Regions from separate parts of the Aliamphritea hakodatensis genome, predicted to be linked through region 1. Evidence: riboswitches for the same ligand, from Rfam matches in the RefSeq annotation. Region 1 holds a riboswitch; each other region holds the start of a gene.
The links. A riboswitch is a leader RNA that binds a small molecule or an ion and turns the genes downstream of it on or off. The one in region 1 is predicted to bind cobalamin.
Positions count from the first base shown of each region.

Region 1 (10,199 bases):
AAACTCCGTGGGTTGCGGTGGTATTTGTTGCCGCGGTTACCGGCCTGCCAATGCTGGTTATGGGTGATAACCCGGATGCCATCGGCCTGCTGCTGATCTCCGCAGCAATCGCCTGGTTGCTGGCGTATATCATCACGCACATTAACGTGATCGCCCTGCGTAAGCGTTACCCGGATATGGCGCGTCCGTACAAGACACCTTTCTATCCGTTACCTCAGATCATCGGTATTGCCGGTATGATCTATGCGGTGATCTACGCATCACCGGCACCGGAACTGAGCAATCAGATCTTCGGCGCAGCAGGTGTGGTACTGGGTATCGTATCCGTGATCGGTGTGTTCTGGGTGAAAGTGGTAATGAAGAAGAATCTCTTCGAACCTGAGCCAATCGAAAAAGCACTGGACGCTGAATAACAGCTTTTGGAATCACAAGGCAGCTTCGGCTGCCTTTTTTATTTTGTCAGTTTGACTTCGGCCCCTTTGCAGCCTGATCTGACGTCAACATTACTGCTGGCGCCTAAATGCCGTCAGATAATCACTGAACGCCTGTACCTGACGGGGCAGATAGCGCCGCTGCGGATATACAATCTGCAACCCCACCGTTGCGTCATCCTGCTCACTCAAACCGGCAGTATAGTCTTCCAGTACAGGTACCAGCCGGCCAGCATTCATATCGTTACAAACATCCCAGTATGACTTCAGCACAATGCCCATACTCTGCAGCGCCCACTGCCGGACGAGCGCACCGTCATTACCCGGCAGGCCGGCCTGATTTACCACCGCTTTGCGCAGAATCTCCCCTTGTCTCCCATGCAGGATAAAAGCACGCTGTTTGGCGGCTCAGCAGCCGGATGTACAGACTACCCGTTCTCACCGGCCTGAACGGAAAAACAGGCCCTCAGCTCCAATATTTTCAGGATGTGCCACGCATCCTGAAAATACTTCATAAAAGTTCAGTCAGGATTCAGTTTTTAGATGAAATTACCTATGGATTTTCGTAGTATCTGTCTAATAAGAAAGGGATTTCTGAATAAAACATGGATGAGGGACCAGTATCGTTGTTGTCATAAGGCTGCTTGAATGTTCAGAAGAACCTTCAGATTTTTTTTACCATGCGGTAAGCAACCGTTCATTTTCAGATACTGCATCCGACTGTTAACCGTCTTTATATTCGGCAGTACAGCGTCACTAAGCTATGCAGCAGAAGCCACTCAGCTTGATCTGATTACTGAAGAATTCCCTCCCCTGCAAATCGAACTGGACAGCCAGCCCAAGGGTTACGTGATTGATTTCATCAAAGCATTGGTTGAAGAAGCGGCGAAACAAGAGCCTATGGTGATCGGCAGTACTCACTTTCTCCCCTGGCGGCGTGCGATCAAAATGTCTCAGGACGGCCCCAACAAACTGTTTTTTTCTATATCCCGTAATACACAGCGGGAAAGCCAGTACCACTGGATCGGCCCGGTTTCACCCTATGAAGTGATCGTCTATAAACATATTGACGGCCCCGATCATATGCCAGCATCACTGGAAGCGCTGAAGAAATATCGGGTCGCTGTTCAGGGTGGCGGCAGCCTCGACACCTACTTTACAGAACAGGGCTTCACACCGGTGCGCGTTAATCACACCCGGCAAACCATTAAAATGCTCCGCGCCCTGCACATTGACTACGCCCCACAGGTCAACAGCTTCCCTTACCGGATTGATGAATTCGGCTTTAACGCGGATGACTTTGTACCGGTGTTACGCGTCGATGATCTGTCAAAACAGCTCTGGCTTGCTGCCAGCCCGGAAACCTCCCCACAAGTTGTCCAGGCATTACAGGCAGCCTACATAAAACTGTCGGAAGTAAATCTGCTGGACGATCTGATCAGCCAGTACGGCTTCAACAGCCCGGTTATGCTCAACTACCGGTTACGCAAAAGGCTGGTGAACAAGATATAGCGCTAGCGCCGAGCTAACAGATAGCAGAAATAACTGCCTCCCACTGCCCCGGTAATAATCCCGATGGGCAGTTCCTGCGGGGCCAGTAACATGCGGGCAACAATGTCCATACCCAGCATGAAAGCCGCACCGGCCAGCGCGCATAACGGCAGCAGAGTACGGTTATCGCCCCCGACAAACGCCCGCATAATATGCGGCACCACCAGGCCGACAAAACCGATCGTGCCGGTCAGCGAAACGATCAGGCTGGTCACCAGGGTGGCCAGCAATAATACAACCACCCGTGCCCGGTTAACCGATACACCCAATGCTGCTGCACTCTCCTGCCCCATCATCAGGGCATTCAGGTTACGGGCCTGCCAGATCAGAAAGGCCACACCCAACACAATGATCAGTGCAGGAATGGGCAGAAGATCCCAACGCGCCCGGCCCAGGCCACCCAGCATCCAGAACACCACTGACTGCGCCGCCCGCTGATCGCCCAGAAAAATAAGCCCGTTGGTGCCGGCCATCAGCAAAAATGAAATGGCGACACCGGCCAGCACCAGACGATCTGGCCGCTGGTTTTCCGGCCGCTTGATAAGCATGAGTAACAGCAGAAAAGATAACAGTCCGCCGGCAAAACTGAACACCGGCATGCTATACGCACCGATGACCAACCCCACATGAGAAATAACCAGCACGGCTCCCAGCGATGCACCGGAGGACACGCCCAGCAAGAAAGGATCAGTCAGAGGATTACGGGTCGCCGCCTGCAAAGCCGCACCGGCCACAGCCAGACCGGCACCGGCCAGCATCGCCAGAATCACCCGCGGAGCCCGCAGTTCAGTGATAATGACCGACTGAGATTTACGCCAGTCCGGCTCGATGAAAGTACCCAGCATATCAGGACCTAAGCCCTGCAATAGAATGGCCAGCGCCTGATCCGGACGAATCTGGCTGACACCGATCATGATGCCCGCCAGTGAAAGTGCCAGGATAACCAACAGCAGAGCGCCGCCGATCAGTCCCGGCCTGAAGGTCTTACTCAAGGCTTACCGTCCGCTCAGGTACATCTTTTCAGCCAGTTTTTCCACGGCCTGAATGTTCAGCGGGCCCGGTGTAATTTCACCGTATTCCAGTGGCAGGAAGCGATCATTCTTCACTGCATCCAGTGTAGAAAGGACCGGATGGTTCTTGATGAATTCCCAGGAGCCTTTCCAGCCACCTTGTTGATAATCCACCAGAATAAAGAAGTCAGGCTCAGCGTCCATTACCGCTTCAATACCCACCTTGCCCCAGCTGGTATCAATGTTATCCATCACGTTTTCACCGCCCGCAGCGCGGATAAGCGCCGTAGGCATACCGAAACGGCCGGAGGTGAAAATCTTGTCTTCGCCGGAATCATACAGGAAAACTTTAACCGGCTTTTTGCCTTCAGTCTTATCAGCAACCGCTGCCAGACGGGACTTCCAGCCATCAACCAGTGCGTCAGCTTTTTCCTTCACACCGAATACGGCACCCAGGCGTACAACGTCGTCATACAGTAAATCCATTGAGGCATCCGGTCCGGACTTGGTCAGGTGCACACAAGACTCCGTCAACTCCAGTACCGGTACACCCAGATCACCCAGGCTTTGCGGCGTCAGTTCACCGTCGGTACGCATGCCGTAATTCCAGCCTGCAAAGAACAGATCCGGATCGGCACTGATCACATTCTCAGTGGTGGGATTTTTTGGCGCCAGCTCCGGAATGTCACCCCGGTCTTTATCAAATTCAGGGCTGGTTTTGTACCAGCCGGTAATGCCGGTCAGACCGGCTATATGCTTCTGAATACCCAGTGCAAATGCCATCTGGCTCATGTTCTGATCATGAATCACCGCCCGCTGAGGGGCCGCATCAAAGGTAACGGTACGGCCACAGCTATCAACAGTAACAGGAAACTCAGATGCCTGGCTAAGCGGCGCCAGACTGGCGAACAGCATCGCTGAGCTGAAGATGAGGGTGCGCATGTGCTTGGTCCTTTTGCTTTTTTGTACAGGAAAAAAAGGGGAGCGAGGTGGCATAAAACGACCACTGCTCCCAAGGGTTAGAGTAGGTATTGGCACGCACGGCAAAAACGTTTTCGAATAACTCAGGGGTCAGCACATCAGCAGGTGTCCCCTCGCCTACCAGACGTCCCTGCTGCATCACCAGAACACGGTCGCAGTAGCGGGCCGCCAGTGGGAAATCATGCAGAGACACCAGGCTGCTGACTGGCAGTTTACGCAGTAACTGCATCAGGCTGAGCTGATGTTCAATGTCCAGATGGTTACAGGGCTCATCCAGCACCAGCAACTCTGGCTGCTGTACCAGGGCCCGGCAGATCATCACGCGTTTGCGCTCCCCACCTGAAAGCTCACTGATATCACGGTCCAGATAGCGTCGCAGATGAAACTGCCTGATCGCCTCATCAATCACCTTTTCCGCGTCCGGATCATTGCCGGTAAACCAGTGCTGATGCGGCGTACGGCCGGTGGCAATCACTGAACGGACGCTGAGCTGAAAGTCAGCAGGCATTTCCTGCGTAACCGCAGCCACCTGCAAAGCCCGTTGCCGGTCAGTCAGGGTACTGATGTCCCGGCCATTGATGTGAACTGATCCGCTGAACTGGCGCAGAGCACCAAACAGGCAGCGCAGCAGTGTGGTTTTACCGGCACCGTTCGGCCCCAGTACGCCCACCACTTCGCCCGGGCGCATACTGAAACTGACGTCATCCAGCAGCAAACGCTGGTTATCGCCAGATACAGTCAGCCCTGAAACCTGCAGCAAATCAGCCACGGCCATCGGTTACCGGAAGCCCCGGCAGAACAGAGAGTGTTTTCGAAATGTCTTTGCCATGTGTCGCCTAAGTTCACACACGGACAAGCACGCCCAGGAAAAAAAGCTTCAGAAAGCTTTTATGCCCAGAACCGCCCACCGCGATTTTATAAGGGTGATACGCAGGCTGGTTTCCGGGCTTAACAGTTGGCATATGCCGGTCATCAACCCTTCCCAAGCATACTGCTCAGTGGTTTGCTGATGACCAAACTGTAGTTACCGTTGCGGGGGCAGCGCCGGAATCTCACCGGCTTCCCAATTATCAGCCGTCCATAAAAATGGCCGGCTGCACCTGTCGCATACAGAATTAGTTGGCAGCATAGTATTTTGGAAAATCCTGAAACACAACCCTTGCTGCCAGAATATTTTTCAACGCCAGCATACAGCCCCGTCGACCCGATCCCCGCCACACACCCTGAAAGCCCGGCGCTGCGCGCTGCCACTCATGCTTTAGGCGTACACGTCTGGATACCAATAAGTTTCATTTGTGTTTGTATAGCCAACTCTCTATGATCGCCCAATACAGTCGGGGAACCAGAATTCTGGTTGAGATGGCAACTGCTAAACCCGTAGAACCTGATCCAGTGAATTGGCGTAGGAAATCTGTAAACATCGCTTACAGCATTACATTTCCTGCCGGTTCACTCCGTTATCTCTACTCAGATGCAGGAAAGCACCATGTCACAGCCCCACACTCCTATCGTTCTCAGCGTAGCCGGATCCGACAGCGGTGGTGGCGCTGGCATACAGGCAGACATCAAAGCCATTTCTGCCACCGGCAGCTACGCCTGCACAGTCATCACCGCCCTGACCGCCCAGAATACCCGCGGCGTCAGTGGTGTTATGCCAGTAACGGGCGCGTTCATTGAGCAACAGTTCGAATCCGTTTTCAGTGATATCGCGGTAGATGCCGTCAAGATCGGCATGCTGGGCGATGCTGACACCATCCGGACGGTGGCTGCAGCCATCCGCAAATATCAGCCAAAATACGTCGTGCTTGACCCGGTGATGGTTGCCACCAGTGGCGACGTTCTGCTGGCCAAAGATGCCACCGACACCCTGATCAGCGAACTCATCCCACTGGCCGATGTGATCACCCCGAACCTGCCGGAAGCTCAGGCATTACTGGCAGCACGCCCGGAACTGAATACCGCCAGCGCGGAAGATACCGCGGCACATTGCGAACAACTGCTCGGCTATGGCTGCAAGTCGGTCCTGATCAAGGGCGGCCATCAGGCAGCCGATACCAGCACCGATTTCTGGCTCGGCGCTCAAGGCCTGCGCACTTACAGCAGCCCGCGTATCGATACCCAAAACACCCACGGCACTGGCTGCACGCTGTCCGCCAGCATAGCCTCGTTCCTGGCACAGGGCTACGCGATGGCCGACGCCATTCAGCAGGCCAAAGACTATATTCAGGCGGCCATTGAACATGCTGATGAACTGCGCATTGGTGAAGGTTCCGGCCCGGTGCATCACTTTTACCGTCAGGCCCGGTAATCCAGACCATGCACGCCACCGAAATCAATATCCGCCAGCTTAGCCTGCAATATCAGCATGCCCCTGAACCGGTATTCAGTGAACTGAACCTGCAACTGCCTGCCGGAGAATGGACCTGCCTGCTGGGCAGCAGCGGCTGCGGTAAAACCAGCCTGCTACGCCGGCTTGCCGGATTAATCGAACCCCAACATCACAGCAGCGGTGAAATTACCGATCAGCACGGCCAGCCCCTGGAAGGTCAGATCGCCTATATGGCCCAGCAGGATCTGCTCCTGCCCTGGCTGAAAGTGCGCGACAACGTCTGCCTGCAGGCTCGCCTGAGCAAAGGTAAACCCTCTGCTGATGACTATGCCCGCGCCGACCAACTGCTGGCCCAGCTGGGTCTGGCTGACAGCAGCCATCTGCTACCCGACGCATTATCCGGTGGCATGCGTCAGCGGGTAGCACTGGCCCGTACCTTAATGCAGGACACCCCCATCGTACTGATGGATGAACCCTTCAGCGCACTGGATGCTGTTACCCGCCACCGCTTACAGGCGCTGGCGTTTAAAGCGCTGGAAGGCCGCACCGTATTACTGATCACCCATGACCCGCAGGAAGCCCTGCGGCTGGGCCAGCATGTCTGGCTGTTTCAGCAGCGACGGTTAAAAGCCGCAGCCACACCGGACAGCCCGGTGCCCCGGCCTGTGGATGCAGAACTCGGCGACTACCAGCACCGTCTGTTAGCTGCCCTTCAGGCCGCGGATGAACAGTTCAGTGAGGAGAGCGCCAGTGAATAAGCCCGTCACCCCGGTTACAACCCGCCCCACCGCTCAGCAGGATGTACAGAACGGAACAGGCCGGCGGCAGATACTGTTTCGCCTGACCGTCACCAGCCTGGTTATATTGGGCGTGTGGCAGGCCATTGTAACGGTCTTCTCTATGCCACCCTTTATACTGCCACCACCGTTGCTGGTATTCGACAAGCTGATCAGTAATCCGGAACTGCTTTGGGATCACAGCCTGATCACGCTCACAGAAATTGTGCTGGGACTGTTACTCGGACTATTCATGGGCATCGGGTTAGCGCTGCAGATGCTGCTGTTTAATCCGGTACGTCGCTGGTTACTGCCGGTGCTGATTGCCAGCCAGGCCATCCCGGTATTTGCCCTCGCACCGATTCTGATGCTCTGGTTCGGATATGGTATGGCCTCCAAAGTAATAATGGCAGCGCTGATAATCTTTTTCCCGGTCACTACCACCTGCTTCGACGGTCTGCGCCATACGCCTACCGGCTACCTTGACCTGGCCACCACCATGCACGCCAACCGCTGGCGTCAGCTGTGGCATATCCGCCTGCCGGCAGCCCTGCCAACGCTGGCATCCGGTATTCGGGTAGCCGTCGTGGTTGCCCCCATTGGCGCCGTCGTTGGCGAATGGGTCGGTTCTGCTGGCGGCCTGGGTTACCTGATGCTGCAGGCTAACGCCCGGATGCAGATTGCCGACATGTTCGCGGCCCTGTTTATCCTCGCCCTGTTCTCTATCCTGCTGTACTACAGCACTGACCAGTTACTTAAAAAAGCCATTCCCTGGTACCGGGAAAAGTCAAACAACACCTGAAAAATGAAACAACGGAAACTGTCATGAAAAAAATACTCGCTTTTGCTCTGATCATGTTCAGCCAGCAGGCACTGGCTGAAAAAGTCACCCTGATGCTGGACTGGTTTGTAAACCCGGACCACGGCCCGATTATCGTTGCCAAGCAACAGGGCCTGTTTAAAGCCCAGGGTCTGGACATTGAAATTACCGAACCTGCTGATCCAAGCACCCCGCCTAAGCTGGTTGCGGCCGGCAAATTTGATCTGGCGGTTACCTATCAGCCGCAGCTGATCCGTGATGTGGTTGAAGACCTGCCCCTGAGCCGGGTTTCAACCCTGATCGCCACCCCGCTGAATACCGTGATGGTTCTGAAAGATAAGGGCTACACTTCTCTGGCGGATCTGGAAGGTAAGAAAATCGGTTATGCCTTCGACGGCGGACTGGTCGATGCTACCATCGGCACCATGATGAAGAAAAACGGCGCCAGCATCGACAACGTGGAACTGATCAACGTAGGCTGGTCCCTGTCTGCGTCACTGGCAACCGGCAAGGTAGATGCCATCTACGGCGGCTACCGTAACTTTGAAATGCATCAGCTGAGCATGGAAGGTTTTGAAGGCAAGGCATTCTTCGTTGAAGAAGAAGGCATTCCGCCATACGACGAGCTGGTTGTGGTTGCTAACAGCAACAAAATCGATAAAGACATGCTGAAGAAGTTTAACCGGGCGCTGGAACTGGCAACACAGTTCACCGTTAATCACCCGGATGAAGCCTGGGAACTGTTTAAGTCTTACGGCGACGGTAACAAGCTGGATACCGAACTGAACCGTCTGGCCTGGAAAGACACCCTGATCCGTTTCGCCCTGCGCCCGCAGGCAGCTGATCTGGGCCGTTATGACAACTATGCCCAATTCCTGTTCGACAACGGCGTGATTAAAACACTGCCGAAAGCCACTGACTACATCGTTCAGTAACGCCGGACACAGCACAGGAACACAGACTATGAACCATCAGGATCTGATTAAAGGCTGCCAGCAAGACTGGGACCTGTACATCAAACACCCCTTTGTGCAGCAGCTTGGCCAGGGCACACTGGCCAATGAAAGCTTCCGCCACTATCTGCAGCAGGATTACCTCTACCTGATTCACTACGCCCGTGCCCACGCGCTGGCGGTATTCAAGAGCGACAGCCCGCATCAGATGCGTGCCAGCCTGCCGTCTCTCTCTGCACTGGTGGAGCACGAAATCAGCCTGCATATAGACTACTGCAAGTCCTGGGGTCTGCAGGAAAATGATATTCTGGAACTGCCTGAGGCTGTTGCCACCGTGGCCTACACCCGCTATCTGATCGATGCAGGCCTGCAGGGTGACCTGGCCGATCTGTACGCGGCACTGGTGCCCTGTGCACTGGGTTACGCCCACGTGGGTCAGTATCTGACTGAAACCGGCAACAGCGTCATTGAAGGCAATCCATATGCCAACTGGATCGACATGTATGCCGGTGAGGAATATCAGGAAGCAGCCTATGCAACCACAGCATTCTTCGATGAACTGATTGCAGAAATCCCGGCGGACTCCCGCCGCGGCAAACAGCTGCAGAAGCATTTCACCACGGCTACCCGCATGGAAATTGCCTTCTGGCAGCAGGGGCTGGATCTGACACAATAAGTCAGTACCTGCATTATCCGGCGGGCATCCTGATGCTACATATAGCTTAAGGCAACTGTACGCCGGATATTCCTGAATGAAGAAGCCTTAGCAGACCAAAGCTGCTAAGGCTTTTTTACACCGGCTCATCTCAGTCTGTTCCACACAGTTAGCCTACTGCCGTCTTTTCTCTTATAAACGTCCAATACTGTTTACCAAATCCGACACGTCCCCTGACAGCATTTATTACCCTGCTGATATCCGGCAACAATCTTATTTTTATCCCAAAACTCTATTCCGTTGCCTTCTGCCATGCTGATGTTTATCAATAGAACGCCCACAGAGAGCAAGGCGCCTTAGGGCGACCTTCCCTGCGCAACACTCAGGTAACACCAGCCGCAGAGGAAAGCTGGATTATATAAATGTTATATTATAACATTTATGCGAATTAACACTGACAGCCAGAGATGGGCTTAGCATCTCACCGGCATGTATTCAGAATGAATATGAGCACTCCCGACCATCCAAACAGGCAGCCTGCAACATGACATTACAGTTCCGGATTTTCATGTCTTTGGTTTTATCAGTCCTGCTTGCCTGCTACGCATCCCTGACATCTGCCCACCCGCATAACTGGATCGACCTGAAATCCGGCTTCACAATTAATAGCCAGAACAGGCTGACGCAAATTAA
Region 1 covers NZ_AP025281.1:2,884,307-2,894,505, forward strand. The annotation lists gene PCI15_RS13315 (APC family permease) at 1-413, shown strand, start outside; gene PCI15_RS13320 (LysR substrate-binding domain-containing protein) at 504-779, opposite strand; gene PCI15_RS13325 (substrate-binding periplasmic protein) at 1,080-1,943, shown strand; gene PCI15_RS13330 (FecCD family ABC transporter permease) at 1,946-2,974, opposite strand; gene PCI15_RS13335 (ABC transporter substrate-binding protein) at 2,978-3,934, opposite strand; gene PCI15_RS13340 (ABC transporter ATP-binding protein) at 3,879-4,748, opposite strand; cobalamin riboswitch at 4,890-5,092, opposite strand; TPP riboswitch at 5,299-5,400, shown strand; gene thiD (bifunctional hydroxymethylpyrimidine kinase/phosphomethylpyrimidine kinase) at 5,460-6,281, shown strand; gene PCI15_RS13350 (ABC transporter ATP-binding protein) at 6,290-7,060, shown strand; gene PCI15_RS13355 (ABC transporter permease) at 7,131-7,880, shown strand; gene PCI15_RS13360 (ABC transporter substrate-binding protein) at 7,904-8,833, shown strand; gene tenA (thiaminase II) at 8,862-9,527, shown strand; gene PCI15_RS13370 (DUF1007 family protein) at 10,051-10,199, shown strand, end outside.

Region 2 (10,199 bases), 340 kb from region 1:
CAGTCCAACCAGTATGGCTAAACAGCCGCCACTGAGCACCATAAAGTAATAGTCATGGCGCACGACTTCCATGCTATCCATCAAATACAGTTTGCCCTGATACCCCCGGCATTTCATGGCTGCCATGATACGTTCAGAACGCTCCAGCGAGTGCACCAGCAGCATACCCACCAGATAGCCCACAGAACGCCAGGTATGCATATTACTGCGCAACACAAACGCCCGGGCCTGCATCGCCCGGCGCATACGCTTATATTCCTGGCCGATCACATCCAGATAGCGCACGGTGAACATCAGCAGATGCACCAGTTTTTCCGGCACTTTAAGATGCGCCATCGCATGCCCGAGGGTCGTCGCCCCCATCGTACCTACCAGCCCCAGCAGAGCCAGTACAACCGCGTTGGCCTTCAGCGCAATTTTGCAGGCATGCAGTAAACCTTCAATGCTGGCTGCAAAACCGAACACGCTGAACATTTCCCGCCCCGGCGTGGTAAACGGCAGCATGATCACCAGAAATATCATAAACATATCCATGGCAATCACCCGCCGCAGGGTGCGTTTAAAGTTCAGCTTCGCCAGCCCTGCGACTAACAGTGCCAGCAACAGGCCAAAAATCAGCACTGCAAAGTTATGAGACAGTACAACGGCAAAAGCGAACAGCATCGCGACCGCGACCCGCACCCGGGGATCGAGAATATCGATCACCGAGCGATGATGCTTAAGCTGCTGCCCTTTCCAGGACGTACCACTGTGTTCCAGATTCTGAGGCAAATCTGTCTCCTTGCCGTTTCAGATCAGGCTGTTTTAGCAGCCTGAGCCTGTTTACGCTGACGCCACCACATACCAATGCCACACAGGCCAAAGATATAGCCAATACCGCCAAGAACATCCTGCAAACCGGCTTTCTCCTGGAAGGCCCGCAGCTCTTTGCGTAACGGCTTAACCTGCTTGGCAACTGCTTTTTCGATCATGCCCTGCATGGCCGCGTCATCATACTGTACCGCCGTACCGCCTGACGCTTTTGCCGCCGGCTTTGCCGAAGCCACTGCACCACCGACCAGAGAGGCGGGTAACTCATCAGCAGGCAGGATCATTTCCAGCACGTGGCCACTGCCCATTTCCATCCGGAACAGGTGATCAACCCGGGCGGCCGCTTCAAAGGTAAAGAAACCCTCTTCATCGGTTTCAGTTTCCAGCAGTACATTACCCGCCGGATCAGTGACCGTCACTTTAGTGCCGGCCGACGCCATATCGCCGTTTGAAAAACCGGCTTCACCTTCAATGGTGCTGCCGATGGCATAAACACCGCCCACTACGTTGTGAGCACTGGCCGGCAATGCAAACAGCATCACCAGCAAGACAAAAAATTTACGCATTATCCCAATCCTCCGCGAGATGCAGGAACTCAGGCTTAACCTTGCGGATCAGCAACACTGCAGCCGCGGTGACAAAACCTTCCACCAGCATTACCGGAATGTGTGCGATCAGGGTTGCCTTGGCCGCCAGCCAGAATGCTTCTCCGGATAACGCCAGAGATCCGGCAACCATCACAGTGGTCACAGCCACCGCACCGGCACCGCCTATTGCTCCCCAGATAGCCGCAACCCTGGGAGAAGACGAGGCAATCCCATGCCTGCAAAGGAAATACACCATCACCGCCGGCAGCGCTATATTGAAGGTATTTACCCCCAATACCAGAAAACCGCCGAAACCAAAGAAAACCGCCTGTAAAATCAGCGCAACCAGCAACGCAGGAAATGCTGCCCAGCCTAATGCCAGACCTATCAGGCCGTTAAGGATAAGGTGAACACTGGAAAAACCGATTGGCAGGTGAATGTAAGAAGCGATAAAAAATGCAGCGGACAAAACACCGACTTGTGGCAGGTGCTCATAATCCATCTTCTTCAGACCGTAGGCGACACCGGCCAGCGCCAGTAATGCACCACCGGCCAGAACCGGTTCGGAAAGCGCGCCATCTACTATATGCATAGCTGTTCCTGAAACTGTTAAACCGGCGTCCCTGTGAAGGGCCGCCGGTTGCAGTGTTTAGTTAAATTCGTGCGCCTGAACCCAGATAACCGCATCCTGAGACAGCTCTTTACCCTTGTATTCAGTATCCGGGCCTACACCCAGCGCAGCAAAGCCCCAGTGACCGGCTTTTGGAATACCGAAGGTAAAGGTACCGTTGGCATCCGCAAAGATCGTCATGGTGACAAAGGCGTCTGCCGGCGGCGTAATTTCCGCTTCAGCCGCGAAACGGTTATTGTCCATTTCCGGCTCGTAGTTCATGTATTCAACTTCGATTTCAGCAAACGGAACCGGCTCGCCATCGCCTTTAACCACACCGGTAAAGGTGCCGCCTTCATAAATCGCGTATGGCTTAGTCAGCGGCACGATCTCGGCCTTCAGACCCAGCTCTTCGTTCCAGTCCGTTGGCAGGCTGCCAACGTTAATGATGTTCTTGGTAATCTGCTGAATGTAGATATCTTCTTCCGCTTCCATATAAGGTTCCGGCGTCATGACAAATACATTGTCACCCAGACCGCGAAGCTTAACAGTCGCTTCGTATGCCGGGCCGGTATCCACTGCACTGGTCCACTCAATCGACTCCAGCTTGTCCATCAAATCTGTCTTCTTACCCTTGCGAACCATGAAGAATTCCTGCGGTTCACCCATTTTCATGACGTGACCGCTGGCAGCCGGATGGGTAAATGGCATTTTCAGAGTGACTTCACCGCCTTTATCCCGCAGCGATTCAGGAGTATAGACCAGCTGAAAGTGAGCCTGCGCTGTGCCGGCAACCAGGGAAGAACCTAAAACTAAAGCGGCAGATAACTGCTTAAAATTGAACACGTTTGATTTGCTCCGTCTGAATAAAAATACAGCCAGAGTTGGGAGGAGTCAGTGCAGTTTTTTGTGGGAAGATACAAAAACTGTACCTCGGTGAAGCCCTCCGCAACACCTAGTTATAACAAGCTACCAAGCCGGTCTCCGGACTCACCGACGGACTTTCGTCCCCTGTTTCGCCTTCCCACATAATATGATTCCCGGGGGAACCATCAGCTCGCAGTGGCGTTATGAAACAGTTTTATCGGTTTACCGTTGCGGGGGCAGTGTTGGGATTGTCTGAACTGATGGCTGCATAATTTGGCAATTACAACAGCAGCACAACAGCGTTAACGCACCAACTTCCCGAAAAAAGGCATTTACATCCCTTTATTCCACGTGTTTTACCACGCAACTCAGTAACGAAACCGCACAATACCTGCACCGCTCAAAGGTTGTCAATCAGCGCCGGTTAAATGTCGCAATTTAATAAAATAAGGTCTTCAGAAGGGAAAAAAACAGCCGCCGGAAGACGGCTGTACAGGTCGGCCAAACGGCGCCCTCAGGTAACAAACTGCCCCACCGCCAGCTTCAGCTGCTGAGCCTGAGCAGCCACCTCGTCGCTGGCTGTTACATTCAGTTGCGTCTGGGCGCTGGCATCATCAATAATCAGGCGAATTTTATCGACATTCTGGTTGATCTCACCGGCCACATTCGCCTGCTCTTCAGTCGCCGCTGCCACCTGCGCGGTCATATCCACAATGGTTTCGGCATCCTGTGTAATCGTATCAAGCATATCAATGCTGGCCTCTGCATGCTCTGCACTTTGCTGGCTGCGACTGAGACTCACAGACATCAGTTCAGTGGCACGGTTCGTGCGGGTCTGTAACTGGGAAATCATCCCTTCGATTTCACTGGCAGAGCTCTGCGTCCGTTCGGCCAGCGAGCGCACCTCATCAGCAACCACAGCAAAACCCCGGCCCTGCTCACCGGCGCGCGCAGCTTCAATAGATGCATTCAGCGCCAGCAGGTTGGTTTGCTCGGCAATTGATTTAATGACCCCCAGCACCGAACCTATTTCTTCGCTTTCTTTCTGCAACGTCTTCACTTCAGTGTCTGTATCACTGGCCTGATCCGCCAGGCTTCTTATACTGCCAATCAGCTCGGCGTTACTGGTTTTACTCTGCTCTGCCTGATGCAAAGAATTCCGGGCAGTTGCTGAGGTGTTCTCAGTATTCCCGGCTATCTCCGCCATTGCCGCCTCCATCTCATGAACGGCACTGGCAATCTGCACCACCTCATCCTGCTGATTCTGAAGATCCACAGCAGCAGAATTGGCACTCCTGGCCAACTGTTCAGAAGATGACTGTAAATGGCCGATGGCTTTCACCACATCACCGATCAGCGTCTGGAAAATTGTCATCATGGCATTAAAGTCGCAGCCCATTTTGCCTAACTCATCACGGCTGCTACCCTCATAACGTAAGGTCATATTTTTACCGGCACTGACCTTCTGCATACAGCTCGCCAGCCGGGATATCGGCACCAGAATACTGCGGGATATAAGCACAACGGCTGTGCCCACAATCAGCGCCACGGCAATGACAATGGCGATCGCCAGCATCTGCACCCGGGAAACCTCAGCCGCCACATGAGCCTGCAGCGTGACATTAATCTCATCAAGAATTGCCTGGGTTTTCCCCGCCTGCTCTAACATGACGCCCCGCAAACCGGTATCAGACCGTAAGCCAAGTGTCTTACGGGCCTCTACCAGCGCCACAAACTGACGCTTATAGTCGCTCAGCAAATCAAGGGTTGTTTGTCGCTGTGACTGACTGAAATCGACCTGCCGGACAACAGCAACCGCTTTATCAAAATTGCCGGTAAACTTGGTCAGATATTTTTCATCAGACCGGATAATGAAATCTTTCTCGTTACGGCGCAGTTGTAAAATACGCACATATAACGCATCACTGTTAATAGCCTGCACGTTTTTTTCAGCCGCATGAACCGCGCCGCGCAAACCGCCCCTCAAACCTTCTTTTTCATTCAGACCAATGGTTTTTAACAGATTCGCCACCTCAATGAAGCTGGCATCATATTCCATAAAATAGCCGTTCAGACTTTGTAATGGGCTCTGGGTATCCCCGTCCAGCTGACCGATCGCCGTAACAAGGTGCTCATTAAAACGCGTTTTCGCTTGCACAAAGTTCACTTCGGCACCGGGCTGAAGAGTCGTCACAAACGCCTGCTCATACAACCCCATTGCCAGTTGCTCCTGTTTGAGCTTACCCACCAGGGATTCATTTTCCCGCAGGTCATTCAGGGTATTCAGGGAATACATCAGCAAACCAAACAACGCAGCCACCGACATCAGCACAATCGCCAGCAACAGAATAAGTTTGTTCTTGATAGTCATACAACACTCCATATTAAGACAACTGATCAGCTGGCTGACGCGTCCTGCGGCAGCCAGGCAAAAGTCTGGTCTGGTGCACCGAGTAGCTCCTGCAAACATCAGCCAGTGGTGTCATCACCAGTCGGTCGGATAACCTCCTCCGACCAAAATCCTTTACCAGATCACTCAAAACTAGCCCGTGGTTAAAATTTATCCAGAAAGCTTTGCCCAGTTTGGGGATTAATCGCGACCCTGAATCCGTTGCGGATTCTGCAAAAACCATTGCACAAAAATCACCCCGGTGTAGACTTGCCGGCTGCCATTCAGAGAGATTAGTTATGCGTTCCGTTTACAGTGTCAAAGAGATGTTTTACACCCTGCAGGGCGAAGGTGCTCAGGCGGGCCGTCCGGCGGTATTCTGCCGGTTTACCGGCTGCAACCTGTGGTCCGGCCGGGAGCAGGACCGTGCTAAAGCAATCTGCGACTTCTGTGATACTGACTTTGTGGGCACTGACGGTCAGAACGGCGGTAAATTCCGCAGCCCACAAGAACTGGCCAGGAAAGTGCGCAGCTTCTGGCCACTGAATAATGAAGGCATTCCCTATGTTGTCTGCACCGGCGGCGAGCCATTGCTGCAGCTGGACGAAGCACTGATTGACGCTTTCAGGGCAGAAGGTCTGGAAATCGCGCTGGAAACCAACGGCACCTTACCTGTTCCCGAAGGCGTTGACTGGATCTGCGTCAGCCCGAAAGGTGCATCTGAAATTGTCCAGACTTATGGCCATGAACTGAAGCTGGTCTATCCGCAGGCCCAGGCCATGCCGGAACGCTTCCGGGATCTTGAATTCGACAATTATTACCTGCAGCCACTGGACGATGCATTGCAGACTGCCAATACCAAAGCAGCAGTCGAATACTGCATGGCACATCCGCAGTGGAAACTGAGCCTGCAGACCCACAAATTCATCGGAATAGACTGAAAAACTGAAGATTTCAGAAAGTTTTTAAAAAAATCTGAAATTTTTTTAGTCACACGATGTCTGTTATACAGAGAAAGAATACAGTGCATTTTCAAATATTTGCCAGACATTGTTAAAAACTGCATGAAATATGACATGCAGCGAGTACATTTTTTTTGCGAAAAAATGCAAAAAAATCGAATTCGCACTGAACTTATTGAAAACTCCCTTCTCTAACTCTGTACATCAACGTTCTTGCAAGACCCCTTTATGCAGTAAAAGTAGTTTCTTCCCAGAGCTTCCCCTCTCTCGGAAGAAGCTGCTCCCCTTTCCCCCAACGACCTTTAATCACTGATTTCCAACCCACTTTTACACATTCTTTGTGCCCGGTTTGACGGCCTCTGTAAGCTGTCTGCATTCTTTGCTATCCTAGCCGGCCTGTTTATTCACGCAAGTTATGCGTGATCAGGCGTAATCAACCTTCTGAATAGTGAATCAAGATGAGTAAGTACTGGAGCCCGGCAATCAATTCGCTCACCCCTTATGTCCCCGGTGAGCAGCCAAAGCAAAGCGGTTTGATCAAACTCAACACCAACGAGAACCCGTATCCGCCATCGCCCCATGCTATCGCTGCTCTGAATGATTACCCTAAAGAGCGGCTCAAACTTTACTGTGACCCTGAAGCCACGCTGCTGAAAAATGCCCTGAAAGATTACTTCAGCCTGGAGTATAAAAATGTATTTGTCGGTAACGGTTCCGATGAAGTTCTGGCACTGGCGTTTATGGCATTTTTCCGTCAGGAACACCCGATCCTGCTGCCGGAAACCACCTACAGTTTTTACGATGTTTACTGCAACCTGTATGACATTGCCTATACCCAGCTACCGCTGGATCAGGACTTCAACATTGACCTGAAGGCATATGAGCAGCCAAACGGCGGTATTATTTTTGCCAACCCGAATGCTCCAACCGGCCGGGTACTGCCTCTGGAACAGATCGAAGCGCTGTTAAAGGTGAACACCGAATCTCTGGTCATTGTTGATGAAGCTTACATCGACTTTGGCGGTGAATCCGCGGTTGAACTGGTTCGTAAATACGACAATGTACTGGTTATTCAGACCTTTTCGAAATCCCGCAGCATGGCGGGGCTTCGGGTAGGTTATGCGCTGGGCCATGAAGATCTGATTGACGGCCTGGAACGGGTTAAGAATTCTTTCAACTCTTATCCGCTGGATAGCCTGGCTATTGCCGGTGCGGTTGCCTCGATTGAAGACGAAACATACTTCCGGGAAACCACGCAAAAGATCATCAGCAGCCGCGAATGGACCACTGAACAGCTGGAAGCGCTGAACTTCAACGTGATTCCGTCGGCCAGTAACTTTGTGTTTGCCAGCCACCAACAAATTGCCGGTGCTGACCTGATGACTTATCTGCGCAGTAAAAACCTGCTGGTGCGGCACTTCAAAAAGCCGGGCATCGAAAACTACCTGCGCATCTCCATCGGCACTGATGAAGAAATGACAGCACTGATCAGTGCGCTGCAAGATTACCCGGGCATTACCGGCTGATTTTTTTCAGGCCACACATCTGAGCAGACACAAAAAAGGCGCCACCAGGCGCCTTTTTTAATGCTTCTAAACCCGCCTGATCATGACTCAAGATCGCCAATAATGCTGTCACCCAGCGCTTTCGCTTCGCGCAGATAACTGTCAGCACGGGCATACATAATTTCGGCGTTGTCGTCCTCATCATTCAGGGTCGCCACCCCGACACTCAGGGTAAAGGGCACACTGGATACTTCAGCATCCTGCGCCAGCTCTGCAGCCATCTTCTTTACCCGGTCTGCGGCGAGAACCCCCTGCGCTTCGTTGGTTTCCGGCAACAGAATAGCGAAGTCATCTTCCCCCACCCGGGCCAGGAAGTCTGCGGTACGCTTCATCTGATTCAGTGAAACCGCCATGGCTTTCAGGATTTCATCGCCGGCATCCCAGCCATACTTATCGTTTATGTCCTGCAGGTTGTCCACACTGATGATCATCAGACTGCAGATCCAGTCATAACGCTGAGCCTGTGCCATCGACTGGGCCAGTACCGGCATCAGCGCCTGCTGGTTATACATGCCGGTCAGCAGGTCACGGTGTACCCGGGAACGTTCCCGTTCTGACTTTTTCCGCTGGGAAACATCTTCGATCCGGCATACCACACTCGGCTCATCGCCAGCAGACGGAGCCAACCGCGCTTCTACCCAGCAAGCAGTTTTCATGCCCTGATCCTTCAGATAAGGAATATGAGCAGGATCCAGGAGAATCTCTTGTGTCAGCACCTTATTATGACTGAGGGCCTGATCAATCATGCCCTGCAAGGATTCGGTAATGCTATCCGGAAAGATGTCCGCAAGATTTTTTCCCAGCAACGCATCATCGCCCCCCCAGGGTAACGAAGAGTTGCTATGAGAAGAAAAGATAACAGTTCCGGCCTGACTCAGTACCAGAACATCCTCAGAGAGTACATTCAATAGCGCATCAATACGTGACTGAAGAACATTCGATTTGTGCATTTAATCGCCTCTTATCCCTGAACAGTATACCTAAGACCTTACAATTACTTGCTAGGCGGGTGCAACTGCTTCCCTCGCCTGATCACAGTTCAGCAGCACACGATATCCCATTATGGGTTTTACAATTCAGATATTTATCGCTGACCTGAAATATTCTCAGCCATACACAGCATGCATCCCGTTATCCCCGACTGTTTTTCCAGCAGGGCTTATGTGCTTCAGACAGCGCATCAGCCCGGCTGATACCAATATCTTTCAGGGCATCATCATCCAGCATCTTTAGCTGAAGACGGCTGCGATAATTAAAAATACAGGCCGCTGAAGCCCCCCGCGTCAGTATCAGTAGGCGGCCAATTCTGGCACTTATGGCGACCAGCAGCGGTCGGCTGCGGCCTGCACGTCCTTTTAATGGGTTCACTAACGGCGTCATAACACTCTCCTTATTTAAACTGAATACAGCTTAAGGAGATATCTGATACCATTACAGATTCAAATACATAAAATAAAAACCGGTACAGATATACAAACACTGATCTGTACCGGTTAACCAGCACACAATTGTCATGCTGTAACGTCTGTACCGGAGTCACACAATGAAACTGTATGAGCAACTTGCAGATAACCTGCAGCAGCGTATAGATCAGGGATACTATCCCGGAGGCAGTAAACTGCCGTCAATCCGAGCCACCAGTCAGGAACACGGCGTCAGTATTTCAACCGTTCAGGAAGCCTATGCCCTGCTGGTAGAAAACGGGAAGGCCGAGGCCAGACCCAAGTCAGGTTATTTTGTGACACAGCAGATCAGCCCACCGCCTCTGCCACAAACCAGCCAACCAACCTTCAGGCCCATGAGCCTACCGGAGTGGCATAACCTGCTGCATATCATGGATGACTACGGAGAAGAGAATGTTTTTCAACTCAGTATTGCCGTACCTGACTGCGAAGCACCGAGCCTGAATCCTCTTCTCAAACTGACGGCTGAGCTAAGCAAAACCACGACAAAGCGGTTGTTTAATTATGACCATGTACGTGGTGCAGCCGAATTGCGCCGCCAGATAGCCCGGATGATGATCGACTCCGGTTGCAGCGTCACCCCGGAAGACATCATAGTGACCAGCGGTTGCCAGGAAGCATTGGCCAGCAGCCTCAGAGCAGTGACTGAACCGGGAGACATCGTCGTCGTAGACTCACCCAATTTTTTCGGATCCCTGCAAGCCATAGAAATGAGCGGTGTAAAAGCGCTGGAAATCCCCACTCATCCGGAAACGGGCATCAGCCTGGCTGCTCTGGAAACAGCATTACATCAATGGCCCGTTAAAGCCTGTTTACTGACCCCGACCAACAATAACCCCCTGGGTTACAGTATGCCGGATGAACATAAGCCTGCCCTGCTGGAGTTACTGGCAAAATTTGATATTCCACTGATTGAAGATGATATCTACGGCGACCTCAGCTATAA
Region 2 covers NZ_AP025281.1:3,228,761-3,238,959, forward strand. The annotation lists gene cbiQ (cobalt ECF transporter T component CbiQ) at 1-771, opposite strand, end outside; gene PCI15_RS14945 (NikL family nickel/cobalt ECF transporter subunit) at 795-1,376, opposite strand; gene cbiM (cobalt transporter CbiM) at 1,369-1,989, opposite strand; gene PCI15_RS14955 (DUF4198 domain-containing protein) at 2,047-2,853, opposite strand; cobalamin riboswitch at 2,966-3,261, opposite strand; gene PCI15_RS14960 (methyl-accepting chemotaxis protein) at 3,389-5,245, opposite strand; gene queE (7-carboxy-7-deazaguanine synthase) at 5,563-6,204, shown strand; gene hisC (histidinol-phosphate transaminase) at 6,684-7,751, shown strand; gene PCI15_RS14975 (sensor domain-containing diguanylate cyclase) at 7,832-8,740, opposite strand; gene PCI15_RS14980 (DUF1127 domain-containing protein) at 8,922-9,170, opposite strand; gene PCI15_RS14985 (aminotransferase-like domain-containing protein) at 9,334-10,199, shown strand, end outside.
Region 2: it holds a riboswitch for cobalamin, as region 1 does, so the genes downstream of both, PCI15_RS14955 (DUF4198 domain-containing protein) here and PCI15_RS13340 (ABC transporter ATP-binding protein) in region 1, are expected to answer to the same signal.

Region 3 (10,199 bases), 2.5 Mb from region 1:
AACGGATACACCCTGAAGAAAACAACATTGTTCACCAGACCGCCGATTCAATCGATGCCATTGCGCAGAACATTTACGATGTCACCTACGGTCTGATGCGCACCCTGCGGCCGACAGCACTGGACGATCTGGGGTTAATGGATGCCTTACAGGAATGTATCGCCAACAACCGCTTTGCTGAACACAACATCCACTTACACACGGATTTCAGGGGCGCGCTGAATGAGATGTCGGAAGATTACAACATCACCCTGTTCCGCCTGACCCAGGAATCGTTCAGCAATATTCTCAAATACGCCCACGCAAAGAATGTCCGGATCGAATTACACCGGCTGGAAAAAGGTCAGCGTGGTGACATCAGCGGAGACCGTCTGGAACTGCTGATCAGCGATGACGGCGTAGGCTTTGATGTGGAAAGCCAGGCCTTTAAAAGCGGCTTCGGCCTGATCGGCATGCGGGAACGGGTCCGGGCGCTGGGCGGCACGTTCAGTGTCCGTCAGAACCATGACCGGGGTACCCGCATCACCGCCGTGATTCCGATTGTCGGCAATCATAACCCGCAACCGGACAGCCTGACCCTGAGCCGGTAACCGCCGGGATTATAATCCCAGCGTCGCGACCGGCAGTGCTTTCGGATCATCCAGCTTTGGCAGGGCAAAACAGACAAACAGACGCTCACCGCTTACCTGTTTACTCAGCTCCCGTTTAACACTGTCATTGCGTGACTGCGCCAGAGCGGTCAGCTGTGTTTTCAGCTCGGCTGCCAGCTGTTCTTCCGTTAACGGTTCGGCCCGCTGGGCATTCGCTTCCAGTAATTGCGCATTCAGTAACGCAGCATCCTGCGACACCGCCTGTCCGCAGATATTCAGCCGCATGCCCTTCCGTTCTTTCAGCATCGATTCGACCTTACCCAGATAATCCCGGGCTGTCTTATTCAGCTGGGCTGACCCGGGCGTAAATGCCACCGGCTCAAGGTTGATAAAGCTACCATCAGATGCCGCATCAACAGCAGCCTCCGCCAAACTGATCAGTGCACCGTATGGCTGTAAGGATTTAGCCAGGAAGCTGAACGCGGCCTGCTTAAGGCCTTTACCGGCAAGAATTTTAACCACACTGTCCAGCCCGAAATCCGGGTCAGACAGAGACCCGCTGATCGGTACATCCAGTTCGATATTATCGTCATCGTCCTGCAGGATCATGATCGCTGTGCCCAGTGGCATCGACAGCTGTTTGGTAAAACCTGCCACCTTATCCTGATTCACCGGATCAACCGACAACCGGTTAATCACTATATTATTTTCACCTTCAATCTGCTCATTACGCAGGGTGCCTTTACTGGTCAGTTCCAGCTGGCCGTTTTCAATAAAATAACCAATATTCTCAATCGCGTAAGGGCTTAAACGGGGTAATTCCAGCTGCGTGAGAACAGCATTCCAGTCGGCATCGCCGCCCCCGCCGGCCAGATTGGTTTTACCGCTGAGCTTCAGCCGGGTAAACGGTTTCAGTTCAACATCCGCCGTAAATGGCGAGAACTTTTTACTGGCGGTATCCAGTTGCTTCAGGCTGGCTGACTTAATCAGAATGTCGCCTTTAAACGCAGGATCTGCGTTGTTGTCGGTAAACAGCACCTGATTCTTTCCGGCCAGTGCAATTTCGCCGATACGCACCCGCATAGCCGGGCCGGCCGACGTCTGTTGTTTACTGTTTTTCGTGTCCGCAGCCTCGGCTGCTGGCTCACCTGACTCTCCCCCCAAGCCGCTCAGAGCGTCCAGATAGCTGTCAATCACCGCAGGCTTACCGCCCCTGGCAATCACCACATGGTTCTGGCTATCACGCAGAGTAACCTTACTGATACTCAGATCTCCCCGGGAATCATAAGCCAGTTCCCGCAGCTGCAGGCTGCTGATGTTACTCAGTGGTTTTTTATGCTGCGCCACAATGCCAGACAGAAGGGTTTCACCCAGCTGCACCCGCATACCGTCATCCCCACTGCCACTTTGCTGCGCAAACGTCAGTTTCTGTAACGATACTTTTGCCAGCGTCAGCAGATCAGAGGATAGCTTACGGTTATGCACCTTCAGACCGTCAAGCTGCAGGCTTTCACCGGTTACCGATACATCCTGCCGGGCAGCGGCTTCGGCCCCGCCGTCTGCCGCCTTCACGCTGTTATCAAGGGCGACACTGCCCTGCCAGTTCAGCGCCTGTAACGCCAGTTGCAATGCACTGCCCTGTTCCACCTGTGTGCCGGAACCCGCGATTTTTCCGTCCAGCTGCAGCCGCTGCAACTGTTGCTCCGGTAATTTAACTGTCAGACCGCCATTCCAGCTGAGTTGCTGTTGCTGTACGTCCAGCCCGGTATCCTGCCAGCGCAGCTTATCCAGCTGTAACGCACCATTGTGTTGTAACGACTCCATGGTGGCATCGATCTTTCCTTTCCAGCTGAGCGCCTGCAGATCAGCTTGCTGAACATCTCCCAGTTTAAGCTGGGTCTGTGAACCCTTTATAGCACCGTCCAGCCGGGCATCTTTAAGCCCGCCACCAGCCACCGCGGCATCAATCTGTCCCTGCCAGCTTACGGCCTGTTGCTGCACATCCACACCGTCACTCTGCCAACTGAAACCTTCCAGCTTCAGTAAGCCTGTTTGTTGCAGGTTAATATCATCACCGCTGAGCTTAAGGTGCACCGTCAGATCAGTACTTAAACTGCCTTTCAGCCCCGGCACTGCCTCAGAGGTAAATGCCTGCAGTGCCAGCGGCGCAAGGGTCAGTTTAAGATTGGCAAACTTATCCTCAGCCAGGGCAACAACATCACCGCCGACCGAAAAATCAGAACCGTTCAGGCTTCCGGCAAGATTCAGCGCACTGGCATGACGGGAGTCCCAGAAATACAGGCCTTCCAGCCCAGCTTCTGCAAGCACCAGATGGTGCTGTTGCGCCGGTAAATCGGTCTTCCAGTCCAGCTGGCTGATGCTCAGCCGGCTGATGCCGACCTGCCATTCCGAGCTGCCAGTGTCTTCTTCTGGTACAGGCTCTTCTGCTGCGGCCGGAATCAGCACCGGCCCGATCTGCAGCGCGCCTTTATGTTCACCTTCACGGTGTTCGGTAATGTCGCCGTACAGCCCGTCTATTTTCAGCTGGCGAATCCACACCCGCTGCTCCGTTAGTGCGGCCAGATCAACCTTCAGGTAAAGGGATTCCAGTTTAAGGTCCCGTTGTCCGGGGGTGCGGATATCAACCCCTTCCAGACGGACTTCACCACTCAGCCAGCCAATTCTCAGGCGTTCAATGCCGGCATATTCCGCCCCCTGATCGAGCAGCCAGTCAGCCGCCAGATCCCGGCCGATATACACGGCAGAATGCAGTAACAGACTTATCAACAGGATAACGGCAAGAATGACTTTAACGGCGAAATGCATACGCATAAGAAGTACCTGACTGAAAACGCTCAAAAAAACATGTGCTGCAAGGAAAGTATCACACACAAGTGTAATTCCTCCAGCCGCTAACTACCGCCACTCTTCGCTAACTGGTAGAATCCCCTGCGACTGAAGTCATGACAAGATACTTAAGACCCTGCGAATCCGGCCTTAACACCGGTACGAATTGTCTGCAAAAGTACACCGCATGGCTTCATGCAGTCACTGTTCTATGCATGCAACAGGGTGTCCACAGTGCAATCCAGTATTGCCACGGCTTTATGCCGTTTATACACACCGCCGTTGTCCTTAAAAATTGCCAATTAAAGGGTGAGATCATGGCCGATCATGACGAAAACTTCCGTGACAGCTCAGGACCAATCTGGTTCATCATCAACCTGGCCGCACTGGCCTGGATTACGATGCCGGTGCCTATCGCGCTGACAACTGTCATGCAGTGGTAATGACTGAGCCGGCGGTTTCGCCGAACATAAAAAAACACCGCCATGGCGGTGTTTTTTTTTAACCTGAACCTAAGTCAGTACTCAGATACCGTAGGCTTCACGGTAGGCGCGAATCGCCTCTACCTGCTGAGCTTTATTACCCTGCTCTTCCAGATACGTCAGAACATTTTCCAGCGATACAATTGCAGCAACCGGCATATTGTAGTCACGCTCAACTTCCTGGATTGCAGACAGCTCACCTTTACCCTTTTCCTGACGGTTCAGGGCAATCACCGTACCGGCAGGTGTTGCGCCGGCCTGCTCAATAATGGTCATTACTTCGCGGATAGCGGTACCTGCAGTAATAACATCATCAATGATCAGCACCCGGCCTTCCAGCGGTGCACCCACCAGATTGCCGCCTTCACCGTGACTCTTGGCTTCTTTACGGTTGAATACGTAAGGCACGTCCTGACCGAAATCCGTCGCCAGCGCTACGCAGGTTGTTGCTGCCAGTGGGATACCTTTATATGCAGGGCCTAGCAGTACATCGTACTCAATACCGGATTGCTGGATGGCTGCCGCATAACAGCGACCCAGGCGCGCCAGTGCTTCACCGCTGTTAAACAGGCCAGCATTAAAAAAGTACGGGCTGGTACGGCCCGACTTAAGAGTAAACTCACCAAAACGTAACACTTCTTTATCGATGGCAAATTCAATAAATTCTCTCTGATAATCCTGCATGCTGGCTTTCCCGGTGACTGGTTAAAAATTGCGCGCATCATACAGGATTAACGTCTGTCTCTCCACGGAATTCCGCGCATAATCCCACCACCCGAGCCTTAAACGGCAGTTTAAAATGCCTGCTGACTTAGGTCAGAGCAATTTTATTCACCAGACTGAATCTGAAAATTCACCAAAGCCGGGATGAAATCAATTCAATTTTCGCCGCATCCCTTATACAATGCGGGCTCGATAGTAATCTTTCATACATTTGATACTTTTTTCAGGATTTTTGTTCTATGCGCGTTATCACCTTCAATACCCAAGGTATTGAACAGGCTGCCGATAATGGTTTTTTCGACTGGATGGTCCAGCAGGACGCAGACGTTGTGTGTCTGCAGGATCTGCGCGCAAAAGAGTATCAGCTGGATGCGGACCGTTTCCACCCGGAAGGTTACGAAGCCTATTTCTTTGACGCCTTCGAAGACGGCTTCAGCGGTGTGGCTATTTACACCCGTGAAATTCCCAAAGCTATTATGACCGGCCTGGGATTTGAACAGTGCGACTTCCATGGCCGTTTCATTCAGGCAGACTTTGATAAAGTCAGCGTGGCCTCATGGAGCATGCCATCCGGCCTGAAAAATGATGAAGCTCAGGCGGAAAAAGAAGAGTATATGGATCTGCTGGCGGGGCACCTGACCAAGACCCTGCGCAAACGCCGTGAATTTATTTTCTGCGGCCCGCTGCACATTGCTCACAAGCCTGTTGATCTGAGCAACTGGTACGTTAACCAGAGTGTATCCGGCTTCCTGCCCCACGAACGGGAATGGATGGCAGATATCTTTGATGAGATGGGCTATGTGGATGCCTTCCGGCAGGTCAATCACGCCGATCACCAGTATACCTGGTGGCCGGAATACAACCGTGCCCGGGAGCTTAATGAAGGTGCCCGTCTGGATTATCAGATCACCACGGCAAACCTGCGCAAAACGGTTAAGTCTGCCCGTATCTTCCGCGATACGGCATTCTCGGCTCACGCTCCGGTGATCATAGATTACGATATCTGACACATAAAAATGCCGGCATCAGCCGGCATTTTTGTATCAGTTAGTCCGGTTATTCAGCATCTTGCTTCGCCGCTTCACGTAACGCCCGCTCTTCCAGGAACGCAGGAATGATCTCTTCTTTATAGCTGGCATAATGCTGGCTGATGAATTTCTCTTCGTCCCATTCGCCCTGCAAAAACTCGCGGGACTTAGGTGTACCGGCATACACAGATACCTGCGCTTCCTGCCCGTTTTCCAGACGGATAATCGCCAGCTTACGCATATACAGTCCCACGTCGGCTTCTTCAAAATCATCCAGAATCGCCAGCGACGCATCATCGACTTCCAACAGGACAGAACCCTGTATCTGATTACCCGGTGACGGCACCGCCACTCCCAGATCCGACCAGCCTTCCATATGCAGAGTCAGGCGCTGATGGTTCAGTAATTCTGCAGACACCTTCTGAAACGTATTACCGGTCAGCTGCTGCAACAGCTCATCATATTGCAGCACACCATAAACAAAAATATTGGTCGACATGAGATTACCGTCACTTATTTACATTCTCTGTCCGCCAGACCATCCGGCGGCAAGGGGGTGATGATAATCGGCTTCGCGGAACGATGAAAGTAATGCCGCCAGCAAGGGTCAGAAGCACCTCTGCAGGAAGGCACATTTATTCTGCGAAACGTCGTTATCAGACAAGACATTACCTATTTTTCGACACATTTGTTTCATATCATTGCATTCAGATGACAAGTTTGTAATATGCCCGCGAGAATGGTTCTTCAGGAAAGCACTCCGGCCACCACAGACGGCAGCCGCGGCACTTTCCGACGGATTAAAATGGGAATAGGAAAAGGCATCTGTCACCACAGACACCTCACCCCTAGCTACCCCCGTAACTGTATGCAGCGAATTCTGTTTGTTCGACTCAGGCCACTGGAAAATCCGGGAAGGCTGAACATAAACGCAGACCTGCAAGCCAGGAGACCTGCCATTCCGATCGTCACCTACTAACATTGCGGGGCGCTGTGTTGGGCGGAAAACGTAACGGTGACAATACATAAATCTATTGTTACTGAACGTGCCGCCACCCTGTGTTGTCACGTCGGTTCGCCTGCGCGGACACCAGTTACACGACAACACAGGTGCTTTATGCAATTACGACACTCCTTATTAGCCTGCCTGCTGGCCGGCGCCACTGTTTCTGCCCAGGCGCAGGAAATCATCATCACTGCGTCCAAGGTTGAAGCCAGCCGGGAAGAAACCGGTTCCGCTGTCAGCATCATCGACTCAGAACATCTGGAAAACAATCAGATTACCCTGGTCGAAGAAGCCCTGCGTGAAGTACCGGGGCTGACCGTCAGCCAGACCGGCGGTATCGGCGGCAGAACCTCACTGCGCATCCGTGGTTTAGAGCCAAACCAGACGCTGGTACTGATCGACGGTGTTGAAGTGAACGACAACAGCTCCGTGTCTGAATTTAACTTTGCTGACCTGCTCAATCTGGACATTGAACGGATTGAAGTACTGCGCGGCGCACAAAGCGCGATCTGGGGCAGCGATGCTGCCGCCGGTGTGGTAAACATCATCACCAAACAGGGCAAAGGGCCGCTGAATGGCAGTGTCACCGTTGCCACCGGCAGCTACGATACCAACCAGCAAAGCTTCAACCTGAACGGCGGCGATGAGGTATACAATGTTGCCCTGAGCGGATCACTGCTGGACAGTTCAGGTATCTCCGCCGCGAACAGCGACAGGGGTCATAACGAAAAAGACGGCTACTCCAACAGCACCCTTAACTTTAAAGGCGGCATGCAGGCCACAGAGAACCTTGAGCTGAATCTGGTGTTACGCCATGTGGACGCTTTCCAGGAAACCGATAAGTCAGAATACCCTTCCGGTTTTATTGTCGATGACGACAGCGCCGCGAAGCGGGTTCAGAATTCAGGCCGTATTTCCGCCAAGCTGGATTCAGCTGACGGTAACTGGCAACAGGAAATCGGCTATGCCTTCACCAAGAGCCGGGAAAAGAACTTTGCCTTTAACTCCAACGCGCTGGGCCGCAAGCGTAAGCTGGACTATCAGAGCAATTACTTTATCCACAGCGATGCTGCGGAACACCGCCTGACCTTAGTGGCCGAGCGTGAAGAAGAAGATTTCGACTACAAAAGCAGCTCAACCAATGTGCATGAAGGCATTGATACCAACAGTCTGGTGGCGGAGTACGGTCTGAATCTGGATGAAACCTATTACTTTACCCTGGCAGGCCGTCGCGACTGGAATGACCGGTTTGCCAACGCCAATACCTACCGGGTCAGCTTTGCTGCCTGGCTGAATGATGACTGGCGTCTGCACACCAGCCGGGGCACCGGCATTAAAAACCCAACCCTGTTTGAAATGTTTGGCTTTGCCTCCAATTTCGTCAGCAACCCTGATCTCGACCCGGAAGAAACCACCAGCACAGATATGGGTCTGGAATATCACTTTACCGATCTGGATGGCTATGCAGACGCCACCCTGTTCCATAATGATATCCGGAACCAGATTAAAAACAGCGGTAACACCGTCATCAATCAGGAAGATGATTCGAGCATTAAGGGTCTGGAACTGACAGCCACCCTGAACCCCACCGATGATCTGCGCCTGAGCGCCAGCTACACCTACAGCCAGGCTGAAGACGCCAGCGGCAAACAGCTGATCCGGCATCCTGAACACACCGCCAGCCTGAATGCCAGCCAGTTGCTGTCAAACGGTAAAACCCGGCTCAGTGGCGGGTTACAGTTCACCGGCCGTCAGAATGACACCCGTTTCTCCAGCACCAATGATCCGGTTGAGCTGGACAGCTACACAGTCGCGAATCTTGCAGTTACCCATGCCTACTCCGATAATATTGAAATCTTCACTAAGGTGAATAACCTGTTTGATGAAGATTATGAAGAAATTTACGGCTACGGTACGCCGGGCATTAATTTCATGGTAGGCATTAAACTGAGCGGCGAGCTTTAAGCCCTCAGCGCTGACAGGGCAGCACTGTGACAAAAAACAGATCACTGATAGCAATTGTTGCTGTGCTGCTTGGCGCCCTGCTACTGAGCCGGCTGGATATTCGTGCCGGCCTGTTCAGTAACACGGCCCTGACCGCCACACAGATCGAAGGGGATTCCTTCCCCAAAACCCTGACCGATGCCATCGGTGCCCGCTACACCCTTGAACAGCCGCCCCGGCGGATTGTTTCTATGACCATTGGCACCGACGAAATTCTCGCCCGGCTCCTGCCCCCGGACCGGGTGGTGGGCATCACAGGTCTGGCGGATTACCCCTCGCTTTCAAACGTCACCGGCCACTATCCCCCGGCGGTAAAACGCCTGCAGGGCAACATTGAAGAAATTCTCAGTCTGGAGCCGGATCTGGTATTTATTGCCAGCTACACCCAGGCAGAAACCGTCCGCCAGCTACTGGGCGCAGGCATTCCGGTGGTACGGCTAACGGACTTCAGCTCCTTCGACGATCTGGCGGCCAATATCCGTCTGGTAGCCGCCGCCACCGGCAGCCGCCCGAAAGCAGAGCAACAGCTGGCAGCGCTGCAGCAGCTACTGAAGCGCATAAAAAGCACCTATCGCGATGTATCGCAACCCAGAGTGCTGTATTTCAATCTCGACGGCACCACCACCGGCCCGGGGACCACCATTGATGAAATTATCCGGCTGGCAGGGGGTTTTAATGTCATCAGTGAAACCGGCATTCAGGGCTCACAGACCATCAGCGAAGAACTGGCGATCAGCCTGGCACCGGACATTATTCTGATGGGCACCGGCGCACCGGATAATCAGGACAGCACGGCCATGCAGCTGATGCAGCGTCCGGCCTGGAAAAATGTTCCCGCCGTCCGCCACCGGCAGGTACACAGCCTGAAAGGCGCCTGGCTCTTATCCACATCCCAATACAGCTGGCGGGCGATCGAACCGGTTGCCCGGCTGCTACATCCGGAGATCAAACAATGACACCCCGCCTGATCTTTATCATCATGCCGGTATTACTGATACTGGCCATGCTGGGAGAACTGTTGCAGGGGCCGGCGCAGATCCCGGTCGCTGAAATAATCAGCATCCTGCTCCACAGCCTGGGCATGGATACCGGTGCGGATATCCGCCCCTGGATGGCAAGCATTTTACTGGATGTGCGCCTGCCCCGGGTGATTATCGGTGCCTGCGCCGGCGCATCGCTGGCGGTTTGCGGAGCGGTGATGCAGGGCATGTTCCGCAACCCGCTGGCGTCACCTTCCATTCTCGGGGTGTCTTCCGGTGCCTCTCTGGGCGCCGTGATTGCCATCTATCTGGGCCTGACCAGCCTGTCGGTGTGGATTTTGCCGGCCTTTGCCTTCTGCGGCGCCGGCATCACCCTGTGGATTGTTTACCGCATTGCTACCCAGCGGGGACACACGGCCATGGGCACACTGTTACTGGCCGGGGTCGCTATCGGCGCACTGAACGTCGCGGCGGCCTCCCTGATTCTGGCCCTGTCCCTGAACGACTGGGATACCGGCAAAATGATTGTTTACTGGAGC
Region 3 covers NZ_AP025281.1:192,433-202,631, reverse strand. The annotation lists gene PCI15_RS00885 (ATP-binding protein) at 1-590, shown strand, start outside; gene PCI15_RS00880 (DUF748 domain-containing protein) at 600-3,422, opposite strand; gene PCI15_RS00875 (hypothetical protein) at 3,755-3,880, shown strand; gene pyrE (orotate phosphoribosyltransferase) at 3,962-4,603, opposite strand; gene PCI15_RS00865 (exodeoxyribonuclease III) at 4,882-5,649, shown strand; gene PCI15_RS00860 (gamma-glutamylcyclotransferase family protein) at 5,699-6,169, opposite strand; cobalamin riboswitch at 6,437-6,645, shown strand; gene PCI15_RS00855 (TonB-dependent receptor plug domain-containing protein) at 6,788-8,641, shown strand; gene PCI15_RS00850 (ABC transporter substrate-binding protein) at 8,668-9,636, shown strand; gene PCI15_RS00845 (FecCD family ABC transporter permease) at 9,633-10,199, shown strand, end outside.
Region 3: it holds a riboswitch for cobalamin, as region 1 does, so the genes downstream of both, PCI15_RS00855 (TonB-dependent receptor plug domain-containing protein) here and PCI15_RS13340 (ABC transporter ATP-binding protein) in region 1, are expected to answer to the same signal.